Regions from separate parts of the Shinella sp. HZN7 genome, predicted to be linked through region 1. Evidence: riboswitches for the same ligand, from Rfam matches in the RefSeq annotation. Region 1 holds a riboswitch; each other region holds the start of a gene.
The links. Region 1 has a riboswitch for cobalamin ahead of shn_RS19540 (hypothetical protein). Riboswitches for the same ligand answer to the same signal wherever they lie in the genome.

Region 1 (10,685 bases):
ACGGGCTGTTCGAGCATGACGGCCAGATCACCAAGCGCGAGGTCCGTGCGCTGACGCTCTCGGCCCTTGCGCCGCGCCGCGGCGAGCTTCTCTGGGATATCGGCGCCGGCTCGGGCTCGATCGGCATCGAATGGATGCTGGCCGACCCATCGCTCCGGGCCATCGCCATCGAGGGCCATGCGGAGCGCGCTGCCCGCATCCGCCGCAATGCCGGGCGCTTCGGCGTGCCGGGCCTTGCCGTGGTCGAGGGGGCGGCGCCGGAGGCGCTTGCCGGACTGGCCGCGCCGGACGCGATCTTCATCGGCGGCGGCGGCAGCGAGGCGGGCGTCATGCCGGCGGCGATCGACGGCCTGAAGCCGGGCGGCCGGCTTGTCGCCAATGCGGTGACGACGGAAATGGAAGCCGTGCTCCTTGCCCAGCATGCCCGGCTCGGCGGTTCGCTGATCCGGATCGACATCGCGCGCGCATCGCCCGTCGGGCAGATGACGGGCTGGCGGCCGGCCATGCCGGTCACGCAGTGGGCCTGGCTGAAACCGGCGCAACCTATCGAGGACGAGGAATGACCGTTCACTTCATCGGCGCCGGCCCCGGCGCTGCCGATCTCATCACCGTGCGCGGCCGTGATCTCATCGGCGTCTGCCCGGTCTGCCTCTATGCCGGCTCCATCGTGTCGCCGGAGCTTCTGCAATATTGCCCGCCGGGTGCGCGCATCGTCGATACGGCGCCGATGTCGCTCGACGAGATCGAGGCGGAATATCTGCGCGCCGCCGCCGCGGGCGAGGATGTGGCACGGCTGCATTCCGGCGATCTCTCCGTCTGGAGCGCCGTCGCCGAGCAGATTCGTCGGCTGGAAAAGCACGGGCTTGCCTATACGCTGACGCCGGGCGTGCCCTCCTTTGCCGCCGCCGCCGCCGCGCTCGGCCGCGAGCTCACCATTCCCGCCGTCGCGCAGAGCCTCGTGCTCACCCGGGTTTCCGGCCGCGCCTCGCCGATGCCGAACCGCGAGACGCTCAAGAATTTCGGCGCGACGGGGGCGACGCTGGCGATCCATCTTGCCATCCACGCGCTGGACAAGGTCGTCATGGACCTGACGCCGCTCTATGGCGCGGATTGCCCGGTGGCGATCGTGGTCAAGGCCTCCTGGCCCGATGAGCGCGTGGTGCGCGGCACGCTGGCCGATATCGTGGCGAAGGTAGCCGAGGAGCCGATCGAGCGCACGGCGCTGATCTTCGTCGGCCGCACGCTTGGCGCGGAGGATTTTCGCGAAAGCTCGCTCTATGATCCCGCCTACCAGCGCCGGTTCCGGGGACGCGACGGGCTTTAGGCCAATAGGGCTTCGAAGGCGAGCGAGGCCCTTGAGCGGTAGCGCTCCTTGTGGCGGAGCAGGCGGAAGGCGCGCTCCGGCAGGTCGAAGGCGATGCGGGCCATGCGGCCGGCGGCAAGGTCGTCCTCCACGACGAATTCGGAGACCGCCGTCAGCGCCTGCCCGGCGAGCACGGCACTGCGCACGGCCTCGTTGGAGGGCAGGGAAAGCGCGATGTCCAGCGCCTCCTCGGGCAGCGCCGCCGTCAGGGCGCGCCGCGTGCCCGAGCCCGGCTCGCGCAGCACCCAGCGGGCGGCGGCCAGATCCTCCGCATCGATGCCGGGCTTGCCGGCGAGCGGATGGTCCGATGGCGCGACGATGACCACCCGGTCGCGCGCAATGATGCGCTGGGCGAGGGCGGGATGGTCGATCTCGCCTTCGACGAAACCGAGCTCCGCCCGTCCGTCGAGAACCGCCTCGGCAGCCTCGTCGGTATTGCCGCCGGTCAGGCGGATATCGATCGCCGCATAGGCGTCGCGGAAGCGCATGAGACGCGGCGGCAACCAGTAGCCGGCGACGGTCTGGCTGGCGGCGAGCGTCAGCGTGCCGCGTTTCAGGCCGCCGATCTCGGTGAGGAAGAGGTCCGCGCTGCCTGCCCGTGCCAGCGTGGCCCGCGCCTCCGGCAGGAAGGCCTCGCCCGTCTCGGTCAGCTCGATCCGCCGCCCCGTGCGATGGAACAGCGCGATGCCGTAGCGCTCCTCCAGCACGCGGATCGCCGAGCTGACGGCCGAGGGTGTTAGGTTCAGCGCATCGGCGGCCTTCGTCAGATGCTCTCGTTCCGCCACGGCGACGAAGATCCGGAGCTGTTCCAGCGTCATCATCTGTTCGATCCAGTCGAATGAAATGTCCGATATTTACCGATGGATCGAATAGGTTTTCAAGCGCATCGTCCGCGCATGGAAAATTCACCTAACAAACCAGCAATCCTTGGAATTCGCGTACTTCTGCCCGGCGTGCTCCTCTCCGGCTTCGTGTCGGGCCTCGCAGTGCTCGCCGAACGGCTGGAAATACGGCTTGCCGGCGGGGCGTGGATCGAGGCGCTCGTGCTGGCGATCCTCCTCGGCGCCGCCTGTCGGCTGCTGCTGAGGCGGCCGGCTGTGTTCGATCCCGGCATCGCCTTCTCCGCGAAATACTTCCTCGAGATCGCCATCGTGCTTCTCGGCGCGGGCGTCAGCGCCACGGCGATCGCCGGCATGGGCTGGCCGCTGATCGGGGCGATCGCGGCGGTGGTGGGCGTGGTGCTCCTGGCAAGCTATGCCATCGGGCGCGGCCTCGGCCTTTCCCGCACCGTCGCGCTGCTGGTCGCCTGCGGCAATTCGATCTGCGGCAATTCCGCGATTGCCGCGACGGCGCCGGTCATTCATGCGGATGCGGAGGACGTCGCCTCCTCCATCGCCTTCACCGCCGTTCTCGGCATGGTCACGGTGCTGCTGCTGCCGGTGCTGGTGCCGCTGCTCGGCCTGTCGGCGACGGGCTACGGCGTGATGGCGGGCATGACGGTCTATGCGGTGCCGCAGGTGCTGGCGGCCACCGCCCCGGTCTCCGCGCTCAGCATCCAGATCGGCACCTTCGTCAAGCTCGTGCGCGTGCTGATGCTGGGGCCGGTGATCTTCCTCCTCTCGCTCGCCGCGGGCAAGGAGAGCGGCCGTCGCCCGGCGCTGCACCGGCTGGTGCCGTGGTTCATCCTCGGCTTCCTCGCCATGCTCGCCGCGCGCAGCTTCGGCGTGATCGATGCGGGGCTTGCCGAAGGCATGGCGCGCGCCGCGACCGTGCTGACGATCCTCTCCATGGCCGCCCTCGGCCTCGGCATCGACCTCAGGCGCGTGATGCGGGCAGGTCCGCGGGTGACGGCCGCGGTCGTCCTGTCGCTCGGCGTGCTGGTCGTCGTGAGCTACGGGATGGCCGTGCTTCTGAACCTCGCGACGGCCTGAGGAAGCTCAGGCCGCGTTTTCCCGCGCGGTTACAGGCACATAGTTGAGCACCGGGCCGAGCCAGCGCTCCACCTCCGTGACGGCCATGCCCTTGCGGCGGGCATAGTCCTCCACCTGGTCCCGCTCCACCTTGGCAACGCCGAAATAGTAGCTTTCCGGCGAGGCGATGTAGAGGCCGGAGACGGAGGAGCCGGGCCACATCGCATAGCTTTCGGTGAGTTCGACGCCGATTTCCCTCTCGGCATCGAGCAGGCGGAAGAGCGTCGTCTTTTCCGTATGGTCCGGCTGGGCGGGATAGCCCGGCGCGGGGCGGATGCCGGCATAGGGCTCGCCGATGAGGTCGGTGGGCGAGAAGGTCTCCTCCGCCGCATAGCCCCAGAGCTCCTTGCGCACATATTCGTGCATGCGTTCGGCGAAGGCCTCGGCGAAGCGGTCGGCGAGCGCCTTGACGAGGATCGAGTTGTAGTCGTCGTTCGCCCGTTCGAAGCGCTCGGCGATGGCGATTTCGCCGATGCCCGCCGTCACGACGAAGCCGCCGAGATAGTCGTGCTTGCCGCTGTCGATGGGCGCGACGAAATCGGAGAGCGCCACGTTCGGCCGCCCGTCGCGCTTGGAAAGCTGCTGGCGCAGCGTGAAGAAGGTGGCAAGTTCCTTGCTTCGCGTCTCGTCGGTGAAGAGGCGGATGTCATCGCCGACCGTGCCGGCCGGCCAGAAGCCGACGATGGCCTTCGGCGTGAACCATTTTTCCGAAATGATCTTCTCCAGCATCGCCTGGGCATCGGCAAAGAGCTGGCGGGCGGCAGGCCCCTGCTTCTCGTCGTCGAGGATCTTCGGATAGACGCCCTTCAGCTCCCAGGTCTGGAAGAACGGCGTCCAGTCGATATAGCGGGCAAGCTCCGCCAGGTCCCAGTCCTGGAAGACGCGGGTGCCGAGGAAGGAGGGCGGCTTCGGCTCATAGGCGGACCAGTCCGCCCTGAACGCGTTGGCGCGGGCCCTGGCGATCGGCAGGCGCTGCTTTTCCGCCTCGCTACGCGCATGTGCATCGGCGACCTTGCGGTATTCGGCCTTCAGCGTCTCGACATAGCCGGGCTTCATCTCGGCCGACAGCAGGGAGCCGACCACGCCGACGGCGCGGCTGGCGTCGGTGACGTAGACCGCCTGGCCGCGGTCGTAGCGCGGATGGATCTTCACCGCCGTGTGCACGCGGCTCGTCGTCGCCCCGCCGATGAGGAGGGGGATGTCGAAGCCTTCGCGCTCCATTTCCGAGGCGACATGCACCATCTCGTCGAGCGAGGGGGTGATGAGACCGGAGAGGCCGATGATGTCGACCTTCTCGGCCTTCGCCGTTTCGAGGATCTTCGTCGCCGGCACCATGACGCCGAGGTCGATGATCTCGTAATTGTTGCAGGCGAGCACGACGCCGACGATGTTCTTGCCGATGTCGTGCACGTCGCCCTTGACGGTCGCCATCAGGATCTTGCCCGCGCTCTGCCGTTCGCTGCCGCCGCCATTGGCGAGCTTTTCGGCCTCCATGTAAGGCAGCAGAACGGCGACGGCCTGCTTCATCACGCGGGCGGATTTGACGACCTGCGGCAGGAACATCTTTCCGGCGCCGAAGAGGTCGCCCACGACGTTCATGCCGGCCATCAGAGGGCCTTCGATGACGTGCAGCGGGCGTTCGGCGTTCTGCCGCGCCTCTTCCGTGTCGATCTCGACGAATTCGGTGATGCCGTTGACGAGGGCATGTTCGAGGCGTTTTTCCACCGGCCAGTCGCGCCAGGCGAGGTCGCGTTCCCTGGCTTCCTTGCCGGCAGTGCCCTTGAAGCGTTCGGCGATGTCGAGCAGGCGCTCGGTGGCGGTGCCGCCGGCCTTCGGTGCGCGGTTCAGCACCACGTCCTCGCAGGCCTCGCGCAGTTCCGGCTCGATCGTATCGTAGACGGCGAGCTGGCCGGCATTGACGATGCCCATGTCCATGCCCGCCTGGATGGCGTGGTAGAGGAAGACGGCGTGCATGGCTTCCCGCACCGGCTCGTTGCCGCGGAAGGAGAAGGAAAGGTTGGAGACGCCGCCGGACACATGGACATGCGGCAGCGTCGCGGTGATTTCGACCGTCGCCTCGATGAAGTCGACGCCGTAATTGTCGTGCTCCTCGATGCCCGTCGCGACGGCGAAGATGTTGAGGTCGAAGACGATATCTTCAGGCGCAAGGCCGGCGACTTCGGTGAGCAGCCTGTAGGCGCGGGTGCAGATCTCCACCTTGCGCGCCTTCGTGTCGGCCTGGCCCTTCTCGTCGAAGGCCATGACGACGACGGCGGCGCCATAGGCGCGCACCAGTTTGGCGTGATGCAGGAAGGCTTCTTCGCCCTCCTTCAGCGAGATCGAGTTGACCAGCGGCTTGCCCTGCACGCATTTCAGGCCCGCCTCGATCACCTCCCATTTCGACGAATCGATCATCACCGGAACGCGGGCGATGTCGGGCTCGGCGGCGATGAGGTTGAGATATTCCACCATTGCCCTTGTGGAATCGATCAGGCCCTCGTCCATGTTGATGTCGATGACCTGCGCGCCGTTCGCCACCTGGTCGCGCGCGACATCGAGCGCCGCGGCATAGTCGCCCGCGGTGATCAGCTTGCGGAATTTCGCCGAGCCGGTGACGTTGGTGCGCTCGCCGACATTCACGAAGGGGATGGCCTCGGTCAGCGTGAAGGGTTCGAGGCCCGAGAGGCGCATGTGGCGCGGGATGTCGGGGATTTCGCGTGGCGAGTGGCGCGCGGCGGCCGCGGCGATGGCGCGGATATGGTCCGGCGTCGAGCCGCAGCAGCCGCCGACGATGTTGACGAGGCCATCGCGCATGAAGCCCTCGATCTGGGCGGCCATTTCCTCCGGTGTTTCGTCATATTTGCCGAAGGCGTTCGGCAGGCCGGCATTGGGATAGGCGCAGACGAAGGTCTGGGCGACGGACGAGATCTCCGCGAGATGGGCGCGCATGGCATTGGCGCCGAGCGCGCAGTTGAGGCCGATGGAGAAGGGCTCGGCGTGGCGCACCGAATTCCAGAAGGCCTCCGGCGTCTGGCCGGAGAGCGTGCGGCCCGAGAGGTCAGTGATCGTGCCCGAGATCATGACGGGCAGTTCGATTCCCTTTTCCTCGAAGACCGCGCGGGTGGCGAAGATCGCCGCCTTGGCGTTCAGCGTGTCGAAGATCGTCTCGATGAGGATGATGTCGGCGCCGCCGTCGATGAGACCGCGCACCTGGTCGGCATAGGCGATGCGCAGATCGTCGAAGGTGACGGCGCGGTAGCCGGGATTGTTGACGTCCGGCGAGATGGAGGCGGTGCGGTTCGTCGGGCCGAGCGCGCCGGCGACGAACCGGCGACGTCCGTCCTTCTCGGCGGCCCTGAGGCCGGCGCGGCGGGCAAGGCGCGCGCCGTCGCGGTTGAGTTCGTAGACCATGTCCTCCATGCCGTAGTCGGCCTGGGCGATGGTCGTGGAGGAGAAGGTGTTGGTTTCCAGGATGTCCGCGCCGGCGAGCGCATAGCGATAGTGGATGTCCTCGATCGCCGCCGGCTGGGTCAGCGTCAGGAGATCGTTGTTGCCCTGCTGGTGGCAGGCGCAGTCGCCGAAGCGCTCGCCGCGGAAATCCTCCTCCACCAGCTTGAGCGTCTGGATTTCCGTGCCCATGGCGCCGTCGAGCACGAGGATGCGCTCGCGCGCGGCGGCCTGGAGGGCGGCGAGGATCTCGCGTCCGTCGCGCGGCGGCAGTTCGGGGCCGAACAGGGTGTCCAGGTGCGATTTGGCCATGGCAAAGCCCTCCGGTGCAATAATCCTGCACCGGAGATCACATAAAGATATCTTTATGTCAATATGTCTTTATGCGGCTGTGGTCAGTGCACCAGCCGATCCGACCCGGCCAGCGAGGCGAAAAGCGCCTTCAGGCGGGCGATATCCGGATCGACCTTCTCGTAGCGCGAAAGTTTCTGCACCTCCTTCAGCGCCTCGACGGCAAGGTCGGCGCCGCGCGGCTGCCAGAGCAGCCAGGAGATGAAGATGGATTCCGGCTTTCCGGTGCCGGAAGGACCGTCATTGGTGATGGCAAGCATTTTCTTCCCCAATCGGAAAATTGGGGGATGACCGGACGCACGCTGCTGGAACTTCGCCCGGAGGGCGAAAAGCAAGCGCACCACTGGGACACCCCGCCCATGGACGTTACGACTGTCAGGGCAGGTCTCCTGGCTTGCGGGTCATCGCGTCTGTCTCGCCTTCCCGGTGATATCCACCAGTGGCCTGGAGCGACAGCAGCTCGCCGTTCACAGTTGCGGGGGCAGCGCCGGTCTTGGCGCTCCTTTCGGAGCATCGCACCGGCTTCCCTCTTAGCCTCCGAGCCGATCGACTCGGAAGACCCTGACGCCGGCAGACTGGCTTGGGCGAGGCTGCAAGTCAATGGCGGGATCGGTCATGCACAGGCGCGACAAGGGCGTTGGGAACTTTTATCGACCTCGGGCATTTCGCATCCACCGGTTCTATGCGCCCCCTCGCCCTTTACGCGGGGCGGGCGATTCACCAAAACCGCAAATGAGGGTCAATGCTGTGCCATCCGGTCCTGTTGACATGTTGCAAGTCTCTGTCCTTACGGCTAAAAAATGCCGTTTTCATGCACCACGCGGCCAGGATGCCTACCAGCGTGTCGCCTGAGCCATGTCCACCCCATCCGCGCCGTCGGGGCGCTGTTTGGTCGCATGGCTGATCGCGGCACCGAGATGAAGCCTGTCCGCAAGAAACCGTTCGGCACAAAGGCCGTTGCCGGATGGTTCAACATGGCCGGATCCAGAATCAGAAACATGCCCCTTCACAATACGCCGCAAGCCGCCTCGCGCGATGCTGACGCCAAGCAGATCGACTATAACGATTCGATCCGCGCCACCTATCTGACGCTGGAAGAGCTGGCCGAATGCGGTGAGGCCCTGGCGCGCGACAAGAGCGCGCCGCTGCCCGGCTTCCAGCCCTTCGAGTTCCGCGCCCGGCACAAGGAAAACGAGAAGGAAATCTTCCGCGTCTATCGCGCGACGGCCAAGGATGTCGAGGCGGGCGCCCAGATCACGCCGGCGGCCGAATGGTTGCTCGACAACTACTATGTCGTCGAAGAGGCGATCCAGGAGGTCCGCCGCGATTTTCCGCGCCGCTTCTATCGCCAGCTTCCGACCATCGAGGTCGAAGGGCAGGTGATGCCGCGCACGCTGGCGCTCGCCTGGCTCTATGTCGCGCATACCCATAGCGGCGTCTCGCACGAGGGCCTGACGGCCTTCGTCCAGGGGTTCCAGAAGGTCGACGCGCTGAAGATCGGCGAACTCTGGGCGCTGCCCTCCTTCATCCGCTTCGTACTGCTCGAAAACCTCCGCCGCATTTCCAGCCGCGTCGAGCGTTCACGGAAAATGCGCTTCAAGGCCAACGAGGTGGCCGATGAGCTGATCCGCCTCAACGATCCGGAAAAGTCCATCGCGCATCTCCAGTCGCTGGAGAGCTTCATCGACGACAACACCTTCGTGATCCAGCTCCTCTATCGCCTGCGCGATGGCCTGACGGCCTCCGGCGCGGTGATCCAGTGGCTGGAACGCAAGATCGAGAGCCGCGGCAGCGACCTCGAAGAGCTGATCGTCGCGGAGAACAACCGCCTGTCCTCCGGCAATGTGACGATGAGCTCGCTCATCAAGAGCCTGCGTGCGGTGGACGACACGGAATGGCCCGTCTGGTTCGAGAGCGTCAGCCGCCTCGACGAGGCGCTGCGCCAGGGGTCCGACTACAGCGACCTCGATTTCGGCTCGCGCAACAAGTACCGCAACACGATCGAGCGTTTCGCCCGCCGCTCCGGCAAGACCGAGCTGGAGGTGACCGAGACGGCGCTGGCGATGACGGCGGAAGATGCTGCCGCCCACGCGGAAGACCCCGACTACGAGGCCAATGTCGCGGCCTTCCTCGTCGGCAAGAAGCGCAAGCTGCTCGAAAAGCGCATCGGCTACCGCCCGTCGATCGTCCAGCGCATCGTGCGCTTCGGCCGCAAGCTCGACTGGTTCGCCATCGCCGGCCCGAACATCCTGCTGACGCTCCTGGCGATGATCGCGGTCTATTATTTCCTCGACCAGCTCGATATCCCGGATGGCGCCTGGCTGATCATGCTGGTGCTTTTCGCCCTGCCCGCTTCGGAGGGGGCGACGGGCCTGTTCAACACGCTCGTCACCTTCTTCGTCACGCCCTCGCGCCTCGTCGGCTACGAGTTCAAGGATGGCATTCCCGAGGATGCGCGCACGCTCGTCGTCGTGCCCTGTCTGATCTCCAAGCGCGACCACGTCGACGAATTGGTGCGCAATCTCGAAGTGCACTACCTCGCCAATCCGCGCGGCGAGATCTATTTCGCGCTGCTCAGCGACTGGGCCGACAGCCAGGTGGAGGAATCTCCGGCCGACCTCGACGTGCTCGACTACGCCAAGCGCGAGATCGCGACACTCTCCGCGCGCTACGCCTATGACGGCCGGACGCGTTTCTACCTGCTACACCGCCGCCGCCTCTACAATCCCTCCGAAGGCTGCTGGATGGGCTGGGAGCGCAAGCGCGGCAAGCTGCACGAGCTGAATCTGCTCTTGCGCGGCGACGGCGACACCACCTTCCTGCCGGGCGCCAACATCGTGCCGGCGGACGTGAAATACGTCATGACGCTCGATTCCGACACACGCCTGATGCGCGATGCGGTGACGAAGCTCGTCGGCAAGCTGCACCACCCGATCAACCGCCCGGTGATCGACGCGGAAAAGGGCGAGGTCATAGCCGGCTACAGCATCCTGCAGCCGCGCGTCACCCCCTCGCTGACGACGGGCAAGGAAGCCTCGACCTTCCAGCGCATCTTCTCCGCCGACCGCGGCATCGACCCCTATGTCTTCACGGTCTCCGACGTCTACCAGGATTTCGTCGGGGAAGGCACGTTCACCGGCAAGGGCCTCTACCATGTCGATGCCTTCGAGACGGCGGTGAAGGGCCGGATCGAGGAGAATTCCGTCCTCAGCCACGACCTGCTCGAAGGCTCGCTCGCCCATTGCGCGCTGGTGACGGATGTCGAGCTGGTCGAGGACTTCCCGACGCGCTACGGCACCGAAACCTCGCGCCAGCATCGCTGGGCGCGCGGCGACTGGCAGCTCATCCCCTATATCTTCGGCCCGTCGAGCGGCATTTCCATGCTCGGCCGCTGGAAGATGTACGACAACCTGCGCCGCAGCCTCATCCCCGTCGGCTGGCTCGTCGCCTCCGTCATGGGCTGGTACTACATGGAGCCGCGCCAGGCGCTGATCTGGCAGCTCGTGCTGATCTTCCTGCTCTTCGTCGCCCCGACGCTCTCGCTGATTTCCGGC
Region 2 (10,685 bases), 2.0 Mb from region 1:
GGTTTGAAGCGTTCTTCCGGTGCGATGTCCGGATCGGCGGTGTAGCGCCCGCGCTCGACGAGGGCGGTCGCCGGCGTCACCCTGGAATTGACCGCCGTCATCACGGCCGGGATGGTGGTGCCGTCCTTGCCCGTCACCGTGACGGGCAGGTTGTTCAGCGCGAAATAGCCGGCGGCGGATTTTTCCGCTTCTCCGACATTGGCGGCGGCGGCGATGGCGGCGAGGTCGGCCGCGGCCTGCAACGTGCGCTGCTGCACGGTGAGGTAGCCGTAGTCGACACCGAGGGCGAGCGAGAAGATGAGCAGCGGCAGGCTGATGGCGGCGAGCGTGCCGATATTGCCGTCGCGCTCGCGAAGAAGGCTGCGGGGGCGTTTCATGCTCACAGCCCTCCCACGCGCACGGTGGAATACCGTTCGATCGTCGGGCTCGGCAGGGCGAAGGTGAAGAGATTCCAGATCGGCAGATCGCCCGAATCATAGGTGATCGTGACGGTGAACTGTTCCGGATTGGCCGGATCGTCGGTGACGACGACCCGCATCTTCGTCCGGTTGAGGAAGGCATAGTCGAACCGCGAGGCGTCGAGATAGCGGTTGACCAGCGAGACGCGCTCGGTCTGGTTGAGGCCGGCGACCGCCGTGCGGGCGGCATCCGCGGCCACCTGCTGCACGGCATGGGTGACGCTGAGATAGATGCCGTAGGCGATCAGCGTGAAGAGGATGAGGAAGAAGAGAGGGGCGATGATCGCGAATTCCAGCGCCGACGTGCCGGCGCGATCCTTCGACAGACGGGACAGGGCGTACATGACATCTCCTTCTTGGGATTGTCCGACGACAAGGCTGTTGCGCATCCCGATGGATGCAGCTTTATCGTGCGCCCAGAGTCTTAATTTCTCCTATAGATTGATTTTCTTGAAAACATGCAACCGTTGATCTTTGCCCGGTTGTCATTTCCTCCGGCGCTGCGCCATCGGCTCGGCAGGCTCCGACAGGGGAGCCGGAACCCGGGCGTGCTGTCGCTTCGGAAAAATCAGGAGCCCGCGGCCATCAGTTCCGCATGGGAATTGAAGAAGCGTTCCAGGCCGTACTGCTTGCCGAACATGATGTCGTGCTGCAGGAAGCGGAAGTCGCGCACCAGCGGATCGATCGTCTTCTTGCGCGCCCAGTCGGCCGTGCCGTTGCCCTTGGCGTCGATCAGCATGTAGCGGTCGATGACGCGCAGCCTGTCGTGCACCGCGCCGAGGAAGCCGGTGTAATAGGGATGCTCGAAGCCGGCTTCCTTGAGGACGTAGTAGGAGAGGAACGCCGGGCTGATCGTGCCGATCTCCTTTTGCGCGCCGGACTTGTTCGACCAGATGACGAGCGGGGTCTCGTGCTCCTTCTTCATCTGCTCGGGAGAGCCCTTGCGCGAGGCAGTGACGCCCTTCATGTAGCCGGAATTCTTGTAGACCGTGTTGAGCGGCGGAAGGTGGTCGCCGAAGACGACGATGATCGTCTCGCGGTCGCGCGTCTTCGCCCAGTCCATTAGCATCTTCAGGCTGCTGTCGGCTTCCTTCACGCCCTGGGCGTAGCTCGCCAGCATGCGGTTGCTGCGGGCGTCGAGCTGGCCGTCGACATCGATGTCGGTCTTGGCGTAGCGGCCGTCGTCATAGGGGCCGTGACCCTGCAGCGTGACGGTGAAGAAGAAGAACGGGTCCTCCTGCATGTCCGCCTGGCGGATGAGCTCCCGCGTCAGCGCCTCGTCCGAGGTGAAGTTGCCGCGCTTTGCCAGCGGCGGCATCTTCTCGACGTCCTTGAAGGTCTCGAAGCCGAAGGCCTTGTAGACGCTCGTGCGGTTCCAGAACCAGCCGGAGAACGGGTGGATGGCGCGTGCCGTATAGCCTTCCGCCCGGAAGAAGGTGGCGAGCGAAGGGATCGGCTTGCGCACATATTGCTGGTAGGGGATCGAGCCCGTCGGCAGGAAGGCGTTGGAAAAGCCCGTCAGCGCCTCGAACTCGACATTGGCGGTGAGGCCGCCGAATTCCGGGGAGAAGACGCTGCCGCCCTGGTTCTCGCGGATGACGGGCATCGGGTCGGCCGAGAGCTTCACGGTTTCGAGGCGTGTCGGATCCCACAGCGATTCGCTCATGACGACGATGACATCGGGCTTGCTGCGATGGCTCGTGCCGGCCGGCACGGGCTTGGAGGGGATCTTGTCGATCGCGTCGATCATGTAGCCGGCGGGCGTCTGTACATTGGCCATCGGCAGGTTGATGGCGAAGGCCATGACGAAGCCGTTGTGACGATAGTTCTCCGCCTGGTCCCACATGATCGGGAAGATCTTCAGCCGGTCGCGGACCCAGGAGAACTGGTTGTAGTCCATGATGGACACGAAGCCGGCGAGAAGCGGCAGCGCGATGGCAAGCCGCGTCAGGCGTTCCTTCTTGGTCAGCGGCCGGAAACGGCGCCAGGCGAAGACCCAGAGACTGACGAGGCCGACGACGGAGGCGAGCACGGCGACCGCCATGAGGGCGGCCGTCCACGGGCGGTCCTGCACGAGAACGGGCATCAGCTCCAGGATCTGGCGGCCGAAGAGCAGGTCCGTCGGATAGAGCGGGTCGGTGAGGAAGACCTGCTTCTGCTGGGAGATCACGCCCATCAGCACGACGAGCGGCGAGACGAGCAGGACGGCCTTGTGCTGGCGGCCGATCAGGGCGTCGATGGCGAGATAGAGCAGGAAGAAGACGCCGGTCGTGGTCCAGGCCGGCCGGCCGAGGCTGGTGAAATAGATCCAAGTCTGGTCGAGCGAGCCGCGCGTGACGAGTTCGACGACGACGACGGTGAGGAGCGCGAGAAGCCCGGAAACGGCAAGCGAACGCAGGACGGCGAGCGCCTTGGCGTGGCGCGCGAAGAAGCCTGCCTCGACGGCGATCTCTTCGCTTGCATTGATCGCCACGGTGGCGGAGGTGAGCAGGGCCAAGGCCGTCTCCAGATTTCATGAAAGTTTCGTGTATCTGTCATACGGTTGTCATCTTGAACAGGAGATGAACGTTTTCTGCAACGTTCTTCCCCTGTTTTGGTTCCTGCGCCGCAGGGTCGCGGTGGCGCGTCGAACCCTTTGAAAACCGGACATTTCCGCCGAAAGCGCCGGCAAAGGTTCCGCCCTTCATTCCCAAAACGCCCGTCATGCTCTAAAGAGCTTGTCGACCGTTCGAGAGTGCGACAGCGACGCGCGGCCGCAGGCTCGGACACCAGCAGGAGATGGGTCCGCAGACATGACTTCCGATCAAGACATGACCTCCGATCAGGGCAGGGCGACGCTGCGCATCGCGGTTGCGCAATTGAACCCGACCGTCGGCGACGTCGCCGGCAACCTCGCCAAGGCGCGCGCCGCCCGCGAGGACGCCGCCCGGCAGGGCGCCGACCTTTTGCTGCTGACCGAACTCTTCATCTCCGGCTATCCGCCGGAAGACCTCGTGCTGAAGCCCGCCTTCCTGAAGGCCTGCCGGCGCGCCGTCGACGATCTTGCCGCTGACACCGCCAGGGGCGGTCCCGGCGTCATCGTCGGCTTTCCACGGCAGGACGAGACGGGGCGCTACAACGCCGTCGCCGTCATCGACGGTGGCAAGGTGATCGCGGTGCGCGACAAGGTGGACCTGCCGAACTATGGCGAATTCGACGAAAAGCGCGTCTTCGACCAGGGCGCGATGCCTGGTCCCGTCAATTTCCGTGGCGTGCGCCTCGGCATCCCGATCTGCGAGGACATCTGGGGCGAGCTTGGCGTCTGCGAGACGCTGGCCGAGAGCGGCGCGGAAATCCTGCTGTCGCCGAACGGCTCGCCCTATTATCGCGGCAAGGTCGACATCCGCCACCAGGTCGCCCTGAAGCAGGTCATCGAGACCGGCCTGCCGCTGCTCTACGCCAACCAGCTCGGCGGCCAGGACGAGCTGGTCTTCGACGGCGCCAGCTTCGCCTTCAACGCCGACAAGTCGCTCGCCTTCCAGATGAGCCAGTTCGAGGAGACGGTCGCGCTCACCACCTGGAAGAAGCGTGCGGACGGCTGGATCTGCGACGGCGGGCCGACGTCGCGCATTCCCGAGAAGGAGGAGGCGGACTACCGCGCCTGCCTGCTCGGCTTCCGCGACTACGTCAACAAGAACGGCTTCAAGAACGTCGTGCTCGGCCTGTCCGGCGGCATCGATTCGGCGATCTGCGCGGCGATCGCCGTCGACGCGCTCGGCGAGGAGCGGGTGCGCTGCATCATGATGCCCTACCGCTATACGTCGAAGGATTCGCTGAAGGACGCGGCCGATTGCGCCCGGCTGCTCGGCTGCCGCTACGACATCGTGCCGATCGAGGCGCCGGTGACCGGCTTCCTCTCCTCGCTTTCGGAGCTCTTCGAAGGCACCGAGGAAGGCATCACCGAGGAGAACCTCCAGAGCCGCGCGCGCGGAACCATCCTCATGGCGGTCTCCAACAAGTTCGGCTCGATGGTCGTCACGACCGGCAACAAGTCGGAAATGTCGGTCGGCTATGCGACGCTCTACGGCGACATGAACGGCGGCTTCAACCCGATCAAGGACCTCTACAAGATGCAGGTCTACGCCATTTCGCGCTGGCGCAACGCGCATGTGCCGCCGGGCGCGCTCGGGCCGACGGGGGAGGTGATCCCGCAGAACATCATCGACAAGGCGCCGTCCGCGGAGCTGCGCCCCAACCAGACCGACCAGGATTCGCTGCCGCCCTATCCGGTGCTCGACGACATCCTCGAATGCCTGGTGGAGCTGGAGATGAGTACCGAGGAGATCGTCGCCCGCGGGCACGACGCGGCGACGGTGCACCGGGTCGAGCACCTGCTCTACATCGCCGAATACAAGCGCCGCCAGTCCGCCCCGGGCGTGAAGATCACCAGGAAGAATTTCGGCCGCGACCGGCGCTACCCGATCACCAACCGCTATCGCGACCGGGGGTAGGGCGTGGACGGGCCTGCCGACGCGCCGGCCGCTCGCCCGGCCTTCACCGAGGAGGAAATGCGGCTGATCCGGCTGTGGTCGCTGAGCGACCTTTCGGCCGGACGGCAGCTTTCGGCGCAGATCGCCTATTTCGCGACGCCGGCGGTTTTCGGCCTCTACGGCCTTGCCACCGGCGGCTTCGTCGTCCTCGGCGTCGCCTTCCTCTGCATCCTGCTCCTCCTCGCCTGGGGTTTCGTCACCACCTGGCGCGACCAGCGCGATCTCGTGCTGATGCAGTCGATCTGCCGGAAACTCTCGGCGGGCGAGGAGACGGAGCCGGCGGGCTTCCCAGATCCGGCCAGCCGGAGTTAAGTTTTCGCTCACCAGCCCGCTTAAGCGAATTTTGCCGTCTCTCAACTAGCCTTCGTTCAACAAAGCCGGGAAAACCGGCGGGGGACAGGCAGGGAAACGATGACGGGCAAGGCACAAGGGGGCCGCGCGAGGCGGCGACGCGGAGTTGGTTTGGCGATCCGGACGGCGGCGGTGATGATCGTCCTCCTGTTCGGCGTCGCGAATTATCTCGTCCTCGACTATGCGATCGAGCGGGCCGACAGTTTTGTCGCCGAGACCGAGCGCACGCTGGTGCGCAACGAGTTCGGCCACCAGATCGACCAGGTGGTGCAGTATCAGAGCCAGTTGTCCTTCTGGGACAAGACCTTCGCCGAACTGAAGGACGGCATGCCGGGCGATGTCTTCGTAAGGGACCATATCCGCGACTGGATGTGGGCCGATTTCGGTTTCTCCTGGATGATCTTCACCACGCCGGGCGGCGAGAAGGTGCTCGGCGTCCATCGCGGCGAGAAGGTCTCCGAACGCAAGGCGCGCGAAAAGCTGCATTGGGTGAGCGACCTTACCCTCAAGGCCGAGCGCGCCTACCGCGAGGCGCTGTCGCCCGATCGCGGCGGCTGGCAGGTCAAGGGCGCCAAGGAGGATCCCGATCTCCTGACGCCGGCGCTGCCGGAAATCCATGTCTCGGGCATGCGCCTCATCGACCGGGTCATGAGCATCGTCGTCGTGCAGGCCGTCATTCCGAAGTCGCTCTACGTTCCCGCCAGCCGGATGCAGCCGACGCTGCTGATCACCGTCAAGCCCGTTTCGCAGAAGATGCTGGCCAATACCGAGCGGCGGCTCGGCGTGCACGATCTCGGCTTCACGCCCATCGTGACGCAGGAGCCGGGGCTGGTGATGACGCCGGTCGGCGCGGACAGCTACAATCCGATGGTCGCCTCCTGGCGGCCGAACATGCCGGGCACCTTCGTGTGGAAATCGGCGCTGCCGCAGATCGCGATGTTCGTGCTGGTCTTCGCCGGCGTCATGCTCTTCGTCACGCTGCGCTTTTCCGCGCTCGTCAAGGCGCTGCAGCGCAGCGAGGCGCAGAACGCCTTCCTCGCGCGGCACGATCCGCTGACGGGGCTGAAGAACCGCAGCGGTTTCGACGAGGAGGTGCGCCGCGCCGTCCGCAAGGGCGAGAACCAGCCCTTCTCGATCCTCGCGCTCGACCTCGACCGGTTCAAGGCCGTCAACGACCGGCACGGCCATGCGGCAGGCGATGCGGTGCTGCAGGCCGTCGCCCGGCGCTTTTCCGAGCGCATCGGCACGCTCGGCTCGGTCGCGCGTCTCGGCGGCGACGAGTTTTCCGTGCTGCTCACCGGCGCCTTCAGCCGGGAGGCGCTCCTCGAACTCGCCGAGGGCCTCGTGCGCGATGCGCAAGTTCCGATCGCCCATGACGGGCAGTTGCTGGCCATCGGCGGCAGCGCGGGCATCGCCCAGTTCCCCGACCACGGCGGCAGCCTGCATGACGTGATGGTGATGGCGGATGCGGCGCTCTATGCGGCCAAGAATGGCGGTCGCAACCGCGCCGTCCATGCCGGCGACATGGGCAGCGAGGCGGTGGCCGAGGCCGGCGCGGCGCGCGCCGCTTGAGGCCGCTCGCACCCGCCTGTGCCGAAATTCCCCAGCGCCCTGTTTCCATAGGCTTTCCGGCAAGGCCTGTCTGGGGCGCAGACGCGCCGGCTTGCGGCGCGCGCGGGGCTTGATCGCGCCCGCGCGCCGTGCGCATATCCTTCGCGTCAGGTGCCCGCTTCGGCGGGAGAATCGGGAATCCGGTGCGGGCGGAAGGCCCAGGTCCGGAACGTGCCCAACGCTGTGACGGGGATGGTCTGCGCCATGAAAGCCTGAATCGATTCAGGCTTTTGCCACTGGTTTTTCAACCGGGAAGGCAGGTGCAGGCCGCGTGACCCGAAGTCAGAAGACCGGCCTGGCACGATAGACCGAACCGCGCGGACGGCGGCAGGTTGTGACGCATTGTTGGGGAGATGACGATGCGAAGCGAACCCTTGGACCCTCTGGTCCGGGCGGGCGCCTTTTCCCGTGAGGAAAGGCAGGCCGTCTACCGTGCCATCGAAACGCGCCGCGACGTGCGCGACCAGTTCCTGCCCGATCCCCTGCCGGACGATCTCGTCGGCCGCCTGCTGCAGGCTGCCCACAACGCCCCGTCCGTCGGCTTCATGCAGCCGTGGAACTTCCTGCTGGTGCGCGGCGTAGAGACACGGCGGGCGGTGCATGCGGCCTTCCTGAAGGCCAATGCCGAGGCGGCGGCGATGTTCGAAGGCGAGCGGCAGGCGCAGTATCGCGCTCTGAAGCTCGAGGGCATCCTGAAGGCGCCGCTGTCGATCTGCATCACCTGCGATCCGACCCGCGGCGGCGGCGTGGTGCTCGGGCGCACGCACAATCCGCGCATGGACGTCTATTCCACGGTCTGCGCCGTGCAGAACCTGTGGCTGGCGGCGCGGGCGGAAGGCGTGGGCGTCGGCTGGGTCAGCATCTTCCACGACAGCGACATCCGTTCGATCCTCAGCATCCCCGGGCATGTCGAGATCGTCGCCTGGCTCTGCGTCGGCTTCGTCGACCGGCTCTATGGCGAGCCGGAACTGGCGGTGAAGGGATGGCGGCAGCGCCTGCCGCTGGAAGAGCTGGTGTTCGAGGAGCGCTGGCCGGGGGAGGGCGTCAGTTGACGCCGGCATCCACCGGGCGGCCGAGGTCGATGGCGGATTCGTTGGCCGGCAGGAAGACCGGGCCGACCGTGCGCACCTTGCTGCTGGCCGGGTCGTAGTCGCGTTCCTCGACCTTCGCCGGCAGCTTGACCGGGGTCTCTTCCTTCTTCGGCAGGGTGCGGATGGTGGTGATCGAGCCGGTCTCCGCGTCGTCTCCCGCGCCGGCGCGCGCCGTTTCGCCCTCGCCCTTCAGCGCCTTCTCGCGCTTGATCATCTCCTGGTAATAGGCCGTAAGATTGCAGCCGCAGGTGCCGGGCTTGGAGAGGTCGCGCGTGCGGTAGGAGAAGGCGTTCGGCATCTCGTAATAGGGCCGGCCGGTGACGGTGGAGGTCATCTGCTCGGTTTCCTGGCCGCTGGTCATCGACTGGTAGAACAGTTCCGTCTCGGTCTGCGGGCACATCATCGCGCAGACCTTCTGGTCGCGCCGGAAGTCGAGCGGCGTCGCGCCCGACGAGATGGGGAAGAAGCCGCCGTCGCAGGTGCGCACGCAGACGGTGCGCAGGTTGCCGTGGCCGTTGCTGCCGCCGAGCGAGCGCAATTGCAGCCGCCCGCTGCCTTCCGGCGCGGTGCCGAGCGGCAGGGTGCGCTTTTCGTCGAGCGCGCGCAGCGTCTCGGTCGCCGCGACCGGCATGACCCTCGCCTCGTCGCCGCAGCCGTTGTTCTTGAGCAGGGCGGTGAGGCGGTTGCGCTTGCCCTGCGAGGACGTGCCACCGGCAAATTCGCGCCGCTTCCTGTCGAGGATGTCGAGGTTGCGCTCCATCTTGCCGATGACCGTGGCGAGCGTGTCGCAGGCCTCGGCATTCGCGCCGCCGATGACGAGGATGCTGCCGCTCGAGCAGCCGAGGCGGCGCTGGTCGCTCCGGGCCTTGCGAAGCTGGATGTTCTGGCGGGCGATGGCGCCGGCATATTTGCGGGCGCTTGCGGTATCGACAACCACCTTGGGCAGGTTGGCAAGCTCCGCCTGCAGCCGCTCGCACACGCCCGCCGCCGCCGTGCCGCCCGAAAACGTGAGCGTCAGCCCGGTCGCAATGGCAAGGAGGAGGCGGACAGGCCCTTTCAAATCATCGATCCCGTGAATGTGGATGGGCCGCGATCCGGCCGCATGTGCAGCCCATATCATAGGCCGTGGCGGGGGAAGCGCAACGTGCTCCCGGATTTGTGATTAACGCCGGGCACAAAATATGAGTTGCGTATTCATCTTTTTGGCCGTGCCCCGCAATTGATCTCCCCTGGGCCTTGGTGTAGCACTCTCGGCAAACTCAACAGCCGGTCTGCGCCCTTGCCGCGCACCGCCCCGGGCGGAACCGGCCCTTGCAGGCAGGTACTCATGCGGATTTCCTCCATCTTGCTCAGCCCCTGGTACGCGCTCCAGCTCGCGTCCGGCGCAAAGTCCTTCGCGGACAATCCCATCATCGGCAGCAAATGGCTGAACCGGAAGGGCCTGCACGAAAAGCGCGTCTCGCTCGCCATGCGCATGGCCGCCTGGCGCCGCAGGAAGCTGGAGAACCTCGTCGCCCCGGAATACCGCCGGCAATATGCCGAGAACGGCTTCGTGAAGATCGAGAACTTCCTGTCCCCGGAGGTCTTCGAGGCGGTCACCCGCGAGATCGCCGAACGGGATTTCGAGCGCTACGACATGCTGCAGGGCGACACCGTCACGCGCCGCGCGATCATCGACGACAGCGACCTCGAAAGCCTGCCGGGCTTCAAGGCGGCGCGCAACGACCCGCGCATCACCAATCTCCTGCGCTACGTCTCGTCCCATGCCGGCCAGCCGCTGCTCGTCGTGCAGGTGGTGATGGCGCTGCCGTCCGTCGTCACGCAGGGCTCGACCGATCCGCAGACCGCGCTGCACAGCGACACGTTCCAGCCGACGGCCAAGGCCTGGCTCTTCCTGCGCGATGTCGGCGAAGAGGACGGTCCGTTCGCCTATGTGCCGGGCTCGCACGAGATGACGCCGCAGCGCCTCGCCTGGGAGCGCCGCATCAGCGAGAATGCCGATGCGATCGAGAACAAGTATTCCGCGCGCGGCTCGCTGCGCATCATGCCGGACGAGCTGACGGCGCTGGGCTACGGCCAGCCGGTCAAGATGACGGTGAAGGCGAACACCTTGATCGTCGCCGACACGCACGGCTTCCATGCCCGCAGCCCGAGCTACAAGACGACGACGCGCATCGAGATCTACGGCTCGCTGCGCCGCAATCCCTTCCTGCCGTTCACCGGCCTGCACATCGCCTCGCTGCCCTTCATCGCCTCCGGCATGAACCGGCTGATCATCTCGGCCATGGGGCTGCGCGGCAAACTCGGCCTCAAGGGCTCGCCCTGGAAGGATGCCGGCAGGGGCAAGGCCGATGAGTGGTCGAAGCGGCTGAAACAGCCCTCGGCCTGAGCCTCAAGACAGGACGAAGCGGTCGCCGCCCTTGCAACGCGGCCGGTCCGTCCCTAGATTTCCGGCAACGCAATGCCGACCGGATGGTGCACCATGGATTTCAACCCGACCGCAAACCGACTTCGTTTTGTCCTCGGGGAAATCCGTATCCATGCCGCATTCCATTACCCTTTCGAAAATCCGGTGGTCCACGCCTGACGGCCACACCCTCCTTTCCGATCTCGACCTGACCTTCGGCGCCGAGCGCGCCGGCCTC
Region 3 (10,685 bases), on a different replicon from region 1:
GGCGACGACGGTCAGGTCCTGCTCGCGCACGAGCTGGAGCAGGCTGATCTGGTGGCCGATGTCGAGGTGGTTGGTCGGCTCGTCGAGGAGGAGGATCGGCGCCTGCTGGGCGAGCGCGCGGGCGATGTGCAGCCGCTGGCGCTCTCCGCCGGAGAGCGTGTGCCACAGCCGGCCGGAAAAGCGCGCCATGTCGACCTCCTCCAGCGCCCGGTCGACAATGGCATCATCGGTGCGCGACCAGGGCGTCAGGGCGCCGAGATGGGGCGTGCGGCCGAGCTCGACCGCCTGGCGCGCGGTGATGCGCTCGGTGGTCTCGGCCTGCTGCTCCACGAAGGCGATGCGGCGGGCGATCGCCTGCCGGCCATGGGCGGAGAGCGGCCTGCCGTCGAGCGTCACCACGCCGGCCTGCGGCCTGCGGATGCCGGCCATCAGCGCCATCAGGCTGGTCTTGCCGGAGCCGTTCGGGCCGATGATGCCCAGAAATTCGCCGGGGCGCACGTCGAGCGAGACGTCCGACAGGATGGTCGTGCCGCCGGCCGACCAGGAGAGGCCTTTTGCCGAAAGGGTCACAGGGCCGACCTCCGTTGGCTGAGGATGAGCGCGAAGGCCGGGGCGCCGAACAGCGCCGTGATGACGCCGATGGGCAGCACCTGGCCGGGAATGATGACGCGCGACAGCACGTCCGCGGCGATCATGAAGACCGCGCCGATCAGCGCCGAGGCCGGCAGCAGCAGCCCGTGCCGGACGCCGACGACCATGCGCGCGGCATGGGGAATGACGAGCCCGACGAAGCCGATCGACCCCACGATGGAGACCATCACGGCCGTCATCAGCGCCGAGACGGCGATCAGCACGACATAGACCCGCCGCACCGGAATGCCGAGCGAGGCCGCCGATTCCGTGCCGAAGGTGAAGGCATCGAGCGCGCGGGCATGCCAGAGGCAGACGACAAGGCCGAGAAGCGCGACCGGCAGCGCCAGCCAGACATCCGGCCAGCGCACGCCCGAGAGGTTGCCGAGCAGCCAGAACATGATGCCGCGCGCCTGCTCGGCATTGGCCGCCTTCGTCACGATGAAGGAGGTCAGCGCGTTGAAGAGCTGCGAGCCGGCGACACCCGCAAGGATGATCGCCCCCGTGCCGCGGCCCGCGCGCACCGCAAGCGCGCTGACGAGGCCGAAGGCGACGAGCGCCCCGAGAAAGGCGCCGATCGGCAGCGTCAGGATGCCGGCGCCGATGCCGAGGATCGCCACGGCCACCGCCCCGGTGGAGGCGCCGGCGGAAATGCCGAGAATGTAGGGATCGGCGAGCGCATTGCGCAGCAGCGACTGCAGGATCACGCCGCAGAGCGCGAGCGCCGAACCGCAGCAGGCGGCAACCACGGCCCGGCTCAGCCTATAGTTCCAGATGATGCCTTCGTCGATCGGTTCGATGGCGTGCCCCGCCTGCCAGAGACGGTTCGCCACGGTCTTCGCCACGACATCGAGCGGAATGGCGGTCTCGCCCACCGCCGCGCCCATACCGAGCGCGGCGACGAGCAGCACGAGCGCCGCGAAGGCGGCGCCCGTGCGCAGCAGGATGGGGCGATCCGCCGTCACTTTGCGAGGCCGGCTTTCTCGATGGCGTCGGCAAGCACCTCGATGCCCTCGATCGTGCGGATCGTCGGGTTCATCGCCTGGGCGTCCATGTCGACGACATGGCCGTTCTTCACGGCCGGCATCAGGCTCGCGACGGGATCGGTCTTGAGGAACTCGTGCTTGACCGCGACGTCATCGGCGGGGAAGCGGCGGCGCTCCATCTTGCCGGCGACGATGATCGTCGGGTCGGCCTTGGCGACGGTTTCCCAGCCGACCGTCGGCCATTCCTCGTCGCTCTCGATGACGTTCCGGATGCCGAGCGCCGACATGATGTAGCCCGGCGCGCCGTTGCGGCCGGCGACATAGGGGTCGATGTCGAGTTCGGCGCTGGAGAACCAGAAGACGGCAGAGAGCTTGCCATCCGCCGAGGCGATCTTCCTGCGGGCCGCCTCTTCGCGCGCCTTCAGGTCGGCGATGACCTTCCCGCCCTGGTCCTGCACATCAAAGATCTGCGCCAGCTCACTGATTTCCTTGTAGATCAGGTCCATGGTGAAGACCGTATTGCGCACGCCGTCGCCGCCACCGGAATTGTCCTTGCCGATGCAATCGGCAGGCGAGGTATAGACCGGGATGTTCAGCTCCTCGAACTGCTCGGGCGTCGCGACGATGCCCTCGGGGCCGACATGCCACTGGAACTGCGCCGTCACGAGATCCGGCTTCCTGGCGACGACGCTCTCGAAGCTCGGATCGTTGTCGGCAAGGCGCTCGACCTTGGCGTTGACGTCCTCGTAGCCCGACAGCACCGGGCCGATCCAGACCGCCGTGCCGACCATGCGCTCGCCGACGCCGAGGAGATAGAGGATTTCGGTCGAGCTCTGGCCCAGCGAAACGGCGCGCTCCGGTGCCTTTTCGAAGGTGACCTTGCGGCCGCAGTTTTCCAGCGTCAGCGGATACTGGGTCGCGGCCGCCTGGGCCGTGCCCGACGACAGGACGAGCACGGCGGCGCCGGCCAGGGCGAAAACGAGGGATGCGGCACGCGCGGCCGCAGGCAGAATGGTCATGGGTTTCTCCCGGATGAATGAAAGCGTGCGGGCTCAGCCGGTAAGCCGATGGAGGCGAACCGATTGCGGTCGGGAGAAAACGAGTGGAGTCCTGCCGTCTCCGGCAGCCAGGGTCGTCATGGCGTCTCCTGTTCCGGGCATCCCCGCCCGTGACTTGGATTGTTGCTCTGACGGCAGGTCTCCTGGCTCACGGATATCTGCTGCCTGTCTGCCTTCCCGCGGAAAACCGCAGTGGCATGACGCAAAACGCGTCCCAAGGACAGGCGGCAATCCGCCTACAGTTGCGGGGGCAGCCACGGAATGGGTCCCTGTTGGGTCGTCCGCACCGTGTTCCCTATTAATCCCCTGGGAGTCATCCTTCGGGGAACCGTCGATCCATCCTTAGTCCGCCGCGCTTGGCAGCGTCAAGGCGCTCAGCTCTCGAAATCCCCGAAGATGTCCTGGAGGCGGGTCAGCGTATCGACGCGCTCGCTGACCGCCTCGCCCATGACGACGATGATGTTGCTGAGCATGAGGTCCATGACGGCGGTCATGGTGGCCGCGCCGTCCCAGAGCGGCCCGTGCGAGCCCGGCACGATAAGGCAGATGTCGGAGACCTCAGGTCCCCACGGGCAGAACTCGTCGGTGAGCAGCACGACCTTCACGCCGGCCCGCCGCGCCTCCAGCGCAAGCGGCCGCGCCTTGGCGGCAAAGCGGCGCACGTCATGCAGGAAGAGCAGCCGTCCCTCGACGGAGCCGTCGAGAAGTTCCGAATAGGTGCCGTTGAGGCCATCGACGAACTGCACGCGCGGCCGCGTATAGGAAAGCTGGCTGGCGAAATACTGGGCGATGCCGCGCACGTTCTGATAGGCGGCGACATAGACTTCCGTTGCGCCGATCAGCGCGTCGATCGTCTGCTGCCATTCGGGCGCGCTGGTGATGGCGTAGATCTGGCCGAGATTGTCGATCTGCTGCTGGATGAGGCCGGCAAGAAGCTTTCCCTCCTTGCGGTCCTGCTCCAGCGAGGCGACCGGCCCCTTGACCTCCCAGGCCGGATTGGAGCCGCCGCGGCGCAGTTCGCTCTTCAGTTCGTCGAGCCCGTCGAACCCCATGCGGCGGAGATACCGGCCGATGGTCATGGGCGAGACCTGGAGGCGCTGGGCGATGGAGCGCGCCGTCTCGAAGGGCAGTTCGGCGATGTTGCGCTCGATATAGTGGGCGATCAGCCTGTCGGATTTGGAGCGCCGGAGGTCGTCGGACTGAACGAGCTTCAGAATGCGTTTCGACACGTCGCCCTCTCCCCAAAGTCCCGCCCGCCAGAAAGACGGGCGGGGATCCGGCGCGCTCACTGCGCCGTCTTGATGCGCGTCCAGACGCGATCGAGCTGGCGCAGTGCCGGGCCCAGGTCCTCGAAGATCTGGAGCCGCGCCATGGTCTCGGCCGGCGGATTGATCTCCTTGCTATTCTTGATCTTTTCCGGGGTCAATTCCCGCGCCGGCACGTTGGCCGTGCCGTTGGTCTGCTGCGCGACGTTGAGCGCGGCGATTTCCGGGCGGGTGTAGAATTGCAGGAATTTGATGGCGTTCTCCTTGTTGGGAGCCGTCTTCAAGACGCAGACGTCCTCCTGGTACATGGTCGCCCCCTCCTCGGGGATCACATAGCCAAGGTCCTTCTCGTCGCCGAAGACGTCGACCATCGCGCCGACGAAGAAATGGCCGGCTGCGACATCGCCGGATTGCACCATCGGCCGCGTGTCATAGGTGAAGGCCGCGACATGGGGCTTCATGGCGATGATCGTCTCGGCCGCCTGCTGCAACTCCGCCGGGTCGGTGGAGTTGATCTTGTGGCCGTTCAGCATGAGGCCGACCGCCAGCACCTCGCGCATGTCGTCGAGCAGGGTGAATTTCAGCCCCTTGGCCTCCACCGTCTCGATCAGGTCCTTCCAGCCGGTAACGTCCTTGCCGAGGATCGTGCGGTTGTAGAAGATGCCGACCGAGCCCCAGGCATAGGGCAGGCAATATTCGCCCTTCGGGTCGCTTTTCGCGCGCAGGAAGGCAGGATCGATGTTCTTGAAGCCCTCGAACGTGTTGATGTCGGTCTTTTCCAGAAGGTCGAGTTTGGCCATGATGTCGTGCATGTGCACGGAGGGGAAGACGATGTCGTAGCCTGTCGCGCCGCCCTGGATCTTCGCCAGCATTTCCTCGTTGGAGGAATAGGTCGAGAGGTTGACCTTGATCTGGGTCTCCTCCTCGAATTTCTTCAGAACCTCCGGATTGATGTATTCGCCCCAGTTGTAGATGTTGAGTTCGGCGGCGCTCGCCATGCCTGCCGTCGCCACGAGGGCGGCGAGCGAGAAGGCGGTGCGGCGCGTCCATGCCCCAAGGCCGGATGCGCCGGCGCGATAAGACTTCGTCATCGAATGATCTCCTCTGATGGTTTGGCCCGTCGTGGCCCCGGTGCTTTCCTTTGCACCGGATGTTCCCGTCCCGGCTTCTTTCGGCCGTTGACTTGGATGGCCAAATGGTATCCAACTATCGAAATCGCACAAGCGTTATTTTAATAACATTTTGGGGAACGACGATGCGAGATTCGATAGTCCGCCTGGAGAAGGCGGCGAAAGCCTTCGGCACGCCCGAAGGACAGACGGTGACGGCGCTCGACGCGATCGACCTTACCGTGCGCCGCAACGAATTCCTGACGCTGCTGGGCCCGTCCGGCTGCGGCAAGACCACCCTGCTCCAGGCGATCAGCGGCTTCGTGGAGCTCGATTCCGGCCGCATCCTGATCGACGGCGAGGACATCACGGACCGCCCGCCCTATCGCCGCCCGGTCAACACGGTGTTCCAGAACTACGCCCTCTTCCCGCATATGACGGTGGGGGAAAACACCGGCTATGCGCTGGAAGTGGCGGGCGTCGCGCGGCCGGAGCGGGCAAGGCGCGTCGCAGACGCGCTGCGCATGGTCGGCCTGGAAGGCATGGAGGGCCGCAAGCCGCGCCAGCTTTCCGGCGGCCAGCAGCAGCGCGTGGCGCTCGCCCGCGCCATCATCGCCCGTCCGAAACTGCTGCTGCTCGACGAACCGCTCTCCGCCCTCGACAAGAACCTGCGCCAGGCCATGCAGATCGAGCTGAAGACGCTCCAGCACGAGCTCGGCATCTCCTTCATCTTCGTCACGCATGACCAGCAGGAGGCGCTGACCATGTCGGACCGGGTGGCGGTCCTTTCGGGCGGCCGCATCCAGCAGCTCGATACGCCCCGCGCCATCTACGACCAGCCGAAGAACAGTTTCGTCGCCACTTTCGTCGGCGCGAGCAATCTCTTCGAGGGCCGGGCGGAGGGCGCGCGGCTCGTCACCGGCGACGGCCTTTCCATCGCCCATTCGACGGCCGGCACGAGCGGCACGGCGACCGCGCTCATCCGCCCGGAACAGTTCTTCATCGCCGAGGCCGGCGACACCGCTCCGGCCCTCGACGTCGACCTCGAACAGATCGTCTTCGTCGGCTCCACCTTCGAGCTTTTCGGCCGCACGGCGACCGGCCGGCGCGTCATCGCGGAAATCCCGGCGACGCGCCGCAACCTCGTCGGCGAGATCGAGCAGTCACGCCGTGCCCGCCTTGCCTACGATCCCGCGGCAGTCCACCTCATCCCGGCGGAGGCCGCCTGACATGTCGTCGATCGCCTTTCGCCGCCGCGCCCAGCTCGGCCTGCTGCTCGGGCCGGTCTCGCTGTTCCTCGCCGTCTTCTTCCTCGGCCCGCTCGCCATCATGATCGTGACGAGCTTTCTGGCGCCCGGCCTCTATGGCGGGGTGGAGTGGACCTGGTATCCGCACAATTACGGCCGCATCCTCGGCTTCGCCGATCCGATGTTCGAGGATTTCGATCCGGTCTATATCGCCATCTTCCTGCGCTCGCTGAAGATCGCGGCGCTCACCGTCGTCGCCACGCTCCTCGTCTGCTACCCGGCCGCCTTCTGTATCAGCCGGCTTTCGGAACGCTGGAAGAACTTTTGCCTGTTCCTCATCACCCTGCCCTTCTTCACCAGCCTGATCGTGCGGCTGTTCATCTGGGTGCTCATCCTGCGCCAGACCGGCCTCGTCAACGCGGTGCTGCTGAACACCGGCGTCGTCGCCCGGCCGCTGGAGCTGATCTATACGGACGGCGCGATCGTGCTTGGCATGGTCTATGTCTTCATCCCCTTCATGTTCATGCCGGTCTATGCCAGCGTCGAAAAACTCGACTGGACGCTGGTGCGCGCCTCGCTCGATCTCGGCGCCGGGCCGATCCGCACGTTCCTGCGCATCATCCTGCCGCTGACGGCGCCCGGCATTGCCGGCGGGGCGGTGATCGTCTTCATCCCGGCGCTCGGCAATTTCGTCGTGCCGGCCATCCTCGGCGGGGCGAAGGTGATGATGCTCGGCAACCTCATCGAACAGCAGTTCCTCGCCGCGCGCAACTGGCCCTTCGGCTCGGCGCTCGCCATGATGGTGATGAGCGTGATGCTCGTCCTGCTCTTCGCCTATGTCATCGTTTCCGGTCGCCGCGGCATCGATGCCGCGACCGGGCGCTGAGGAGGCTTTTCGATGAAGATCTTCGCCTCCCTCGCCCGCGGCAGCCTGATCGCCTATACCGCGCTGTTCTTCGCCTTCATTTACATTCCGCTGATGCTGATCGCGGTCTATTCGTTCAATTCCAACCCGATCAACATGATGACCTGGACCGGCTTCACCACCGAATGGTACGCCCAGGTCCTCGGCTTCAAGACGACGGTCTCGGAAAACGCGCTCTATATCGAATCGACCGACCAGCTCGTCCAGGCCGTCTGGAACAGCCTGATGATCGCCGCCTCGACGACGACGATCGCCACCGTGCTCGGCACGGCGATCGCCATCGCCCTCTACCGCTTCGACTTTTTTGGCAGGCGCTTCTACCGCGTCGTCATGTTCATGCCGATGCTGATGCCGGATATCGTTCTCGGCATCGCGCTCCTGATCTTCTTCGTCAATGCCGGCGTCAATCTCGGCCTGAAGACGATCATCATCGGTCAGTGCACCTTCCTGATCTCCTACGTCTTCATCGTCGTCTCCGCCCGGCTCGCCGGCATGGACCGCACGCTGGAGCACGCCTCGGCCGATCTCGGCGCAAACGAATGGACGACCTTCCGCAAGGTGGTGTTCCCGCAGCTCCTGCCGGGCATCGTCGGCGGCGCGCTGCTCGCCTTCATCATCTCGATGGACGATCTGGTGATCACCTATTTCATCGCCGGCGTCGACGTGACGACCCTGCCGATGTTCATCTTCGCCATGCTCCGGCGCGGCATCAAGCCGGAGATCAACGCCATCGCCGTGATGATGCTGACCTTCTCCTTCGTCGTCGCCTCGCTCGGCCTCTATCTCCGCTCCCGGCAGAAATGACCATGACCCAGACAGCAAAACCCCGCGCCCGCACCCTCGGCCTGCCCTTCACCGGCCGCACCGGCCCGTTCAACGCCATCACCGATGTGGAAGGCATCACCGTCGGCTTCCGCACCATTGTCGAGGAAACCCCACGCCCCGGCCGCAAACTCCCGGTGCGCACCGGCGTCACCGCCATCCTGCCCCATAGCGAGAGCCCGACGCCCGTCCCCGTCTATGCCGGCGTGCACCGCTTCAACGGCAATGGCGAGATGACCGGCACCCACTGGATCGAGGACGGCGGCACGTTCCTGGGGCCTGTCATGATCACCAACACCCACGGCGTCGGCATCACCCATCATGCAACGATCCGCTGGATGCTGGAGCGCTATGCCTCGACCTACGAGGTGGGCGATTTCCTCTGGCTGATGCCTGTCATCGCCGAGACCTATGACGGCGTGCTCAGCGACATCAATGCCATGCCGGTGACGGAGGCGGATGCCCGGGCAGCTCTGAAAAACCTCTCCTCCGGCCCCGTCGCGGAAGGCAATTGCGGCGGCGGCACGGGCATGATCGCCTATGGTTTCAAGGGCGGCACCGGCACCGCCTCCCGTGTCGTCACGGTCGGAGACAAGGACTATACGATCGGCACGCTGGTGCAGGCCAACCACGGCCAGCGCGACTGGCTGACGATCTGCGGTGTGCCGGTCGGAAAACATCTCCAGGACAACACGCCGCAAAGCCAGCTCAAGGAGCGCGGCTCGATCATCGTCGTCATCGCCACGGACCTGCCGATGGCCCCGCACCAGCTAAAGCGCCTCGCCCGCCGCGCCGCCATCGGCATCGGCCGCAACGGCACGCCCGGCGGCAACAATTCCGGCGACATCTTCCTCGCCTTCTCCACCGCCAATCCGCAGCCGATGGCCCATCGCGCACCGGCGCTGCTCGCCCTCGACATGGTCAACGACGAACAGCTCGATCCGGTCTATCTGGCGGCGGTGGAAAGCGTGGAGGAGGCCGTCGTCAATGCCATGCTGGCGGCGAAGGACAGCGGCGGCACGCCGCATGACCGTCTGCGCGTCGACGCCATCCGGCACGACGAACTGGTGGCGGTGATGAAGCGATATGGCCGGCACGCGGATGCGCCGGCCATGCCCTGATCCCCGGCGCGGTCAGTTGCCCGTGCCGTCGGGCGTCACGCGCTGGCTCTGTCCGCCGGTGCTGGAATCCGCATTGGGATCGCGATCCGTCGGAACGGTCTCGCCACCGCCGGGGACGCTATCGTCGATCGTATCCTGGGTCGGCGTCTGCGTGCCGTCGGAGGCGGAGGACGTCTGTTCCGTATCGACCGTGGGATCGGCGCTTTCGCCCCAGATCTCGACCGCCCCCCAGACGAGGAAGGCGAGCGCCAGGCTGATGCCGAGCACTTTCAGCACCGGCCGCCCGAGGCCGCCCTGTCGGGTTTCCCGCGCGGCATAGTCTTTCCGGGCGGGATCATGGGTGCGGGTCAGCGGATCGCCGCGTTCGTCTTGCTGATGGGTCATGGCGGTCACTCCCTGAAGATCGTGTCAGGAAGGGAACTGGCGGTGACGACGAAAGTTCCCCCGAACCGCCTCAGGCCTCCGCCGGGCCGTCCAGCCCGAGCGCTTCGAGAAGCCGCCGCTGGCGCAACAGGAGATGGGTGAGCGCAACGACGTCGCCGGCCGCCGGCTGGTGCGTCATGCCCTCGTCCACCGCCTCGACGATGGCTTCCAGCGTATCGAAGATTTCGCGCGAGACACCGTGCAGCTCGGAGAACCGCGGATCGGCGACGGCGGCGGCGAGCGTTGCGGTCGTGACGCGCCCGATGCCGTGCGGCACCTTCGCCCCGGCATCGACATAGCCCTCCGGCAGGTCGCCCTTGAGATTGCGGACGCGGCGATGGCGGATGACATCGATGATCTGGTCGACAGCCTGGCAGGCGCCGGCGACGCGCGAGGGATGGTCCGTATCGGCCGCCGCATGAGGCAGGAGTTCGAGTTTGCCGGGATGCCGGGCGGCGAGCGTCAGATAGGGCAGCATCGGCCCGCTGAGCGCGCCGCTCTGCGCATCCTTGAAAAGATCGGCGTCGATGGCGGCATGACGGAGCTGGCCGGAGGCGAGCGCCCGGTCGAGCGCGCCGGCATCCACCACCTCACCGCGGTCGTAGTTGACGACGACGGCACCGCGGTTCATCGCCGAGAGCACGGCGTCACCGACGATGCCGGCATTGGCATAGGCGCGCGTCACCGGATCGAGCCGGCCGAGGCCGACATGGACGGACAGCGCATCCGCCCCGCTCGCGGCCTCTGCCGGATAGCTGGCGTAGTCAAAGCCCTCCGCCTCGATCCATTGACGGTGCTTCGGACGCGCATGGATCGCCACCTGCATGCCGAAGGCGCGGGCGAGCCTGGCCACTTCACGGCCGATATTGCCATAGCCGATGACCGCCATGCGACGTCCCTCCAGCTTGGCGGTCGGGTAGGATTTGAGGTCGCGGCCCGTGTCGAAATCGCCGTTCGCCACGCGTTCGTGCAGAACATCGACCGGCAGGTCCGGCGTCACCTTCAAAAGCGCCTTCATCACCATCTGCGCCGTCGCGCGGCTGTTGATGCCGGGCGTATTCATGAGGGGCGCGATGCCGCCCTCGCCATTGCCACCGCC

Region 2: it holds a riboswitch for cobalamin, as region 1 does, so the genes downstream of both, bluB (5,6-dimethylbenzimidazole synthase) here and shn_RS19540 (hypothetical protein) in region 1, are expected to answer to the same signal.
Region 3: it holds a riboswitch for cobalamin, as region 1 does, so the genes downstream of both, shn_RS24675 (ABC transporter substrate-binding protein) here and shn_RS19540 (hypothetical protein) in region 1, are expected to answer to the same signal.

Annotation. Positions count from the first base shown of each region.
Region 1 is NZ_CP015736.1:4,062,336-4,073,020, reverse strand. Features, by position in the region: gene cbiE (precorrin-6y C5,15-methyltransferase (decarboxylating) subunit CbiE) at 1-563, shown strand, start outside; gene cobM (precorrin-4 C(11)-methyltransferase) at 560-1,324, shown strand; gene shn_RS19555 (LysR family transcriptional regulator) at 1,321-2,181, opposite strand; gene shn_RS19550 (YeiH family protein) at 2,260-3,294, shown strand; gene metH (methionine synthase) at 3,301-7,092, opposite strand; gene shn_RS19540 (hypothetical protein) at 7,176-7,391, opposite strand; cobalamin riboswitch at 7,493-7,710, opposite strand; gene shn_RS19535 (GH36-type glycosyl hydrolase domain-containing protein) at 8,130-10,685, shown strand, end outside.
Region 2 is NZ_CP015736.1:2,049,693-2,060,377, reverse strand. Features, by position in the region: gene shn_RS09950 (pilus assembly protein TadG-related protein) at 1-377, opposite strand, end outside; gene shn_RS09945 (TadE/TadG family type IV pilus assembly protein) at 380-802, opposite strand; gene shn_RS09940 (LTA synthase family protein) at 1,027-2,955, opposite strand; gene shn_RS09935 (NAD+ synthase) at 3,269-4,948, shown strand; gene shn_RS09930 (ammonium transporter) at 4,952-5,299, shown strand; gene shn_RS09925 (diguanylate cyclase domain-containing protein) at 5,450-6,910, shown strand; cobalamin riboswitch at 7,042-7,263, shown strand; gene bluB (5,6-dimethylbenzimidazole synthase) at 7,309-8,001, shown strand; gene shn_RS09915 (DUF2865 domain-containing protein) at 7,994-9,100, opposite strand; gene shn_RS09910 (phytanoyl-CoA dioxygenase family protein) at 9,368-10,429, shown strand; partial or broken gene shn_RS09905 (ABC-F family ATP-binding cassette domain-containing protein) at 10,581-10,685, shown strand, end outside.
Region 3 is NZ_CP015737.1:491,403-502,087, reverse strand. Features, by position in the region: gene shn_RS24685 (ABC transporter ATP-binding protein) at 1-570, opposite strand, end outside; gene shn_RS24680 (iron ABC transporter permease) at 567-1,517, opposite strand; gene shn_RS24675 (ABC transporter substrate-binding protein) at 1,592-2,635, opposite strand; cobalamin riboswitch at 2,790-3,022, opposite strand; gene shn_RS24670 (MurR/RpiR family transcriptional regulator) at 3,049-3,903, opposite strand; gene shn_RS24665 (spermidine/putrescine ABC transporter substrate-binding protein) at 3,960-5,030, opposite strand; gene shn_RS24660 (ABC transporter ATP-binding protein) at 5,195-6,277, shown strand; gene shn_RS24655 (ABC transporter permease) at 6,279-7,181, shown strand; gene shn_RS24650 (ABC transporter permease) at 7,194-8,024, shown strand; gene shn_RS24645 (P1 family peptidase) at 8,021-9,163, shown strand; gene shn_RS24640 (hypothetical protein) at 9,176-9,547, opposite strand; partial or broken gene shn_RS24635 (NAD(P)-dependent oxidoreductase) at 9,618-10,685, opposite strand, start outside.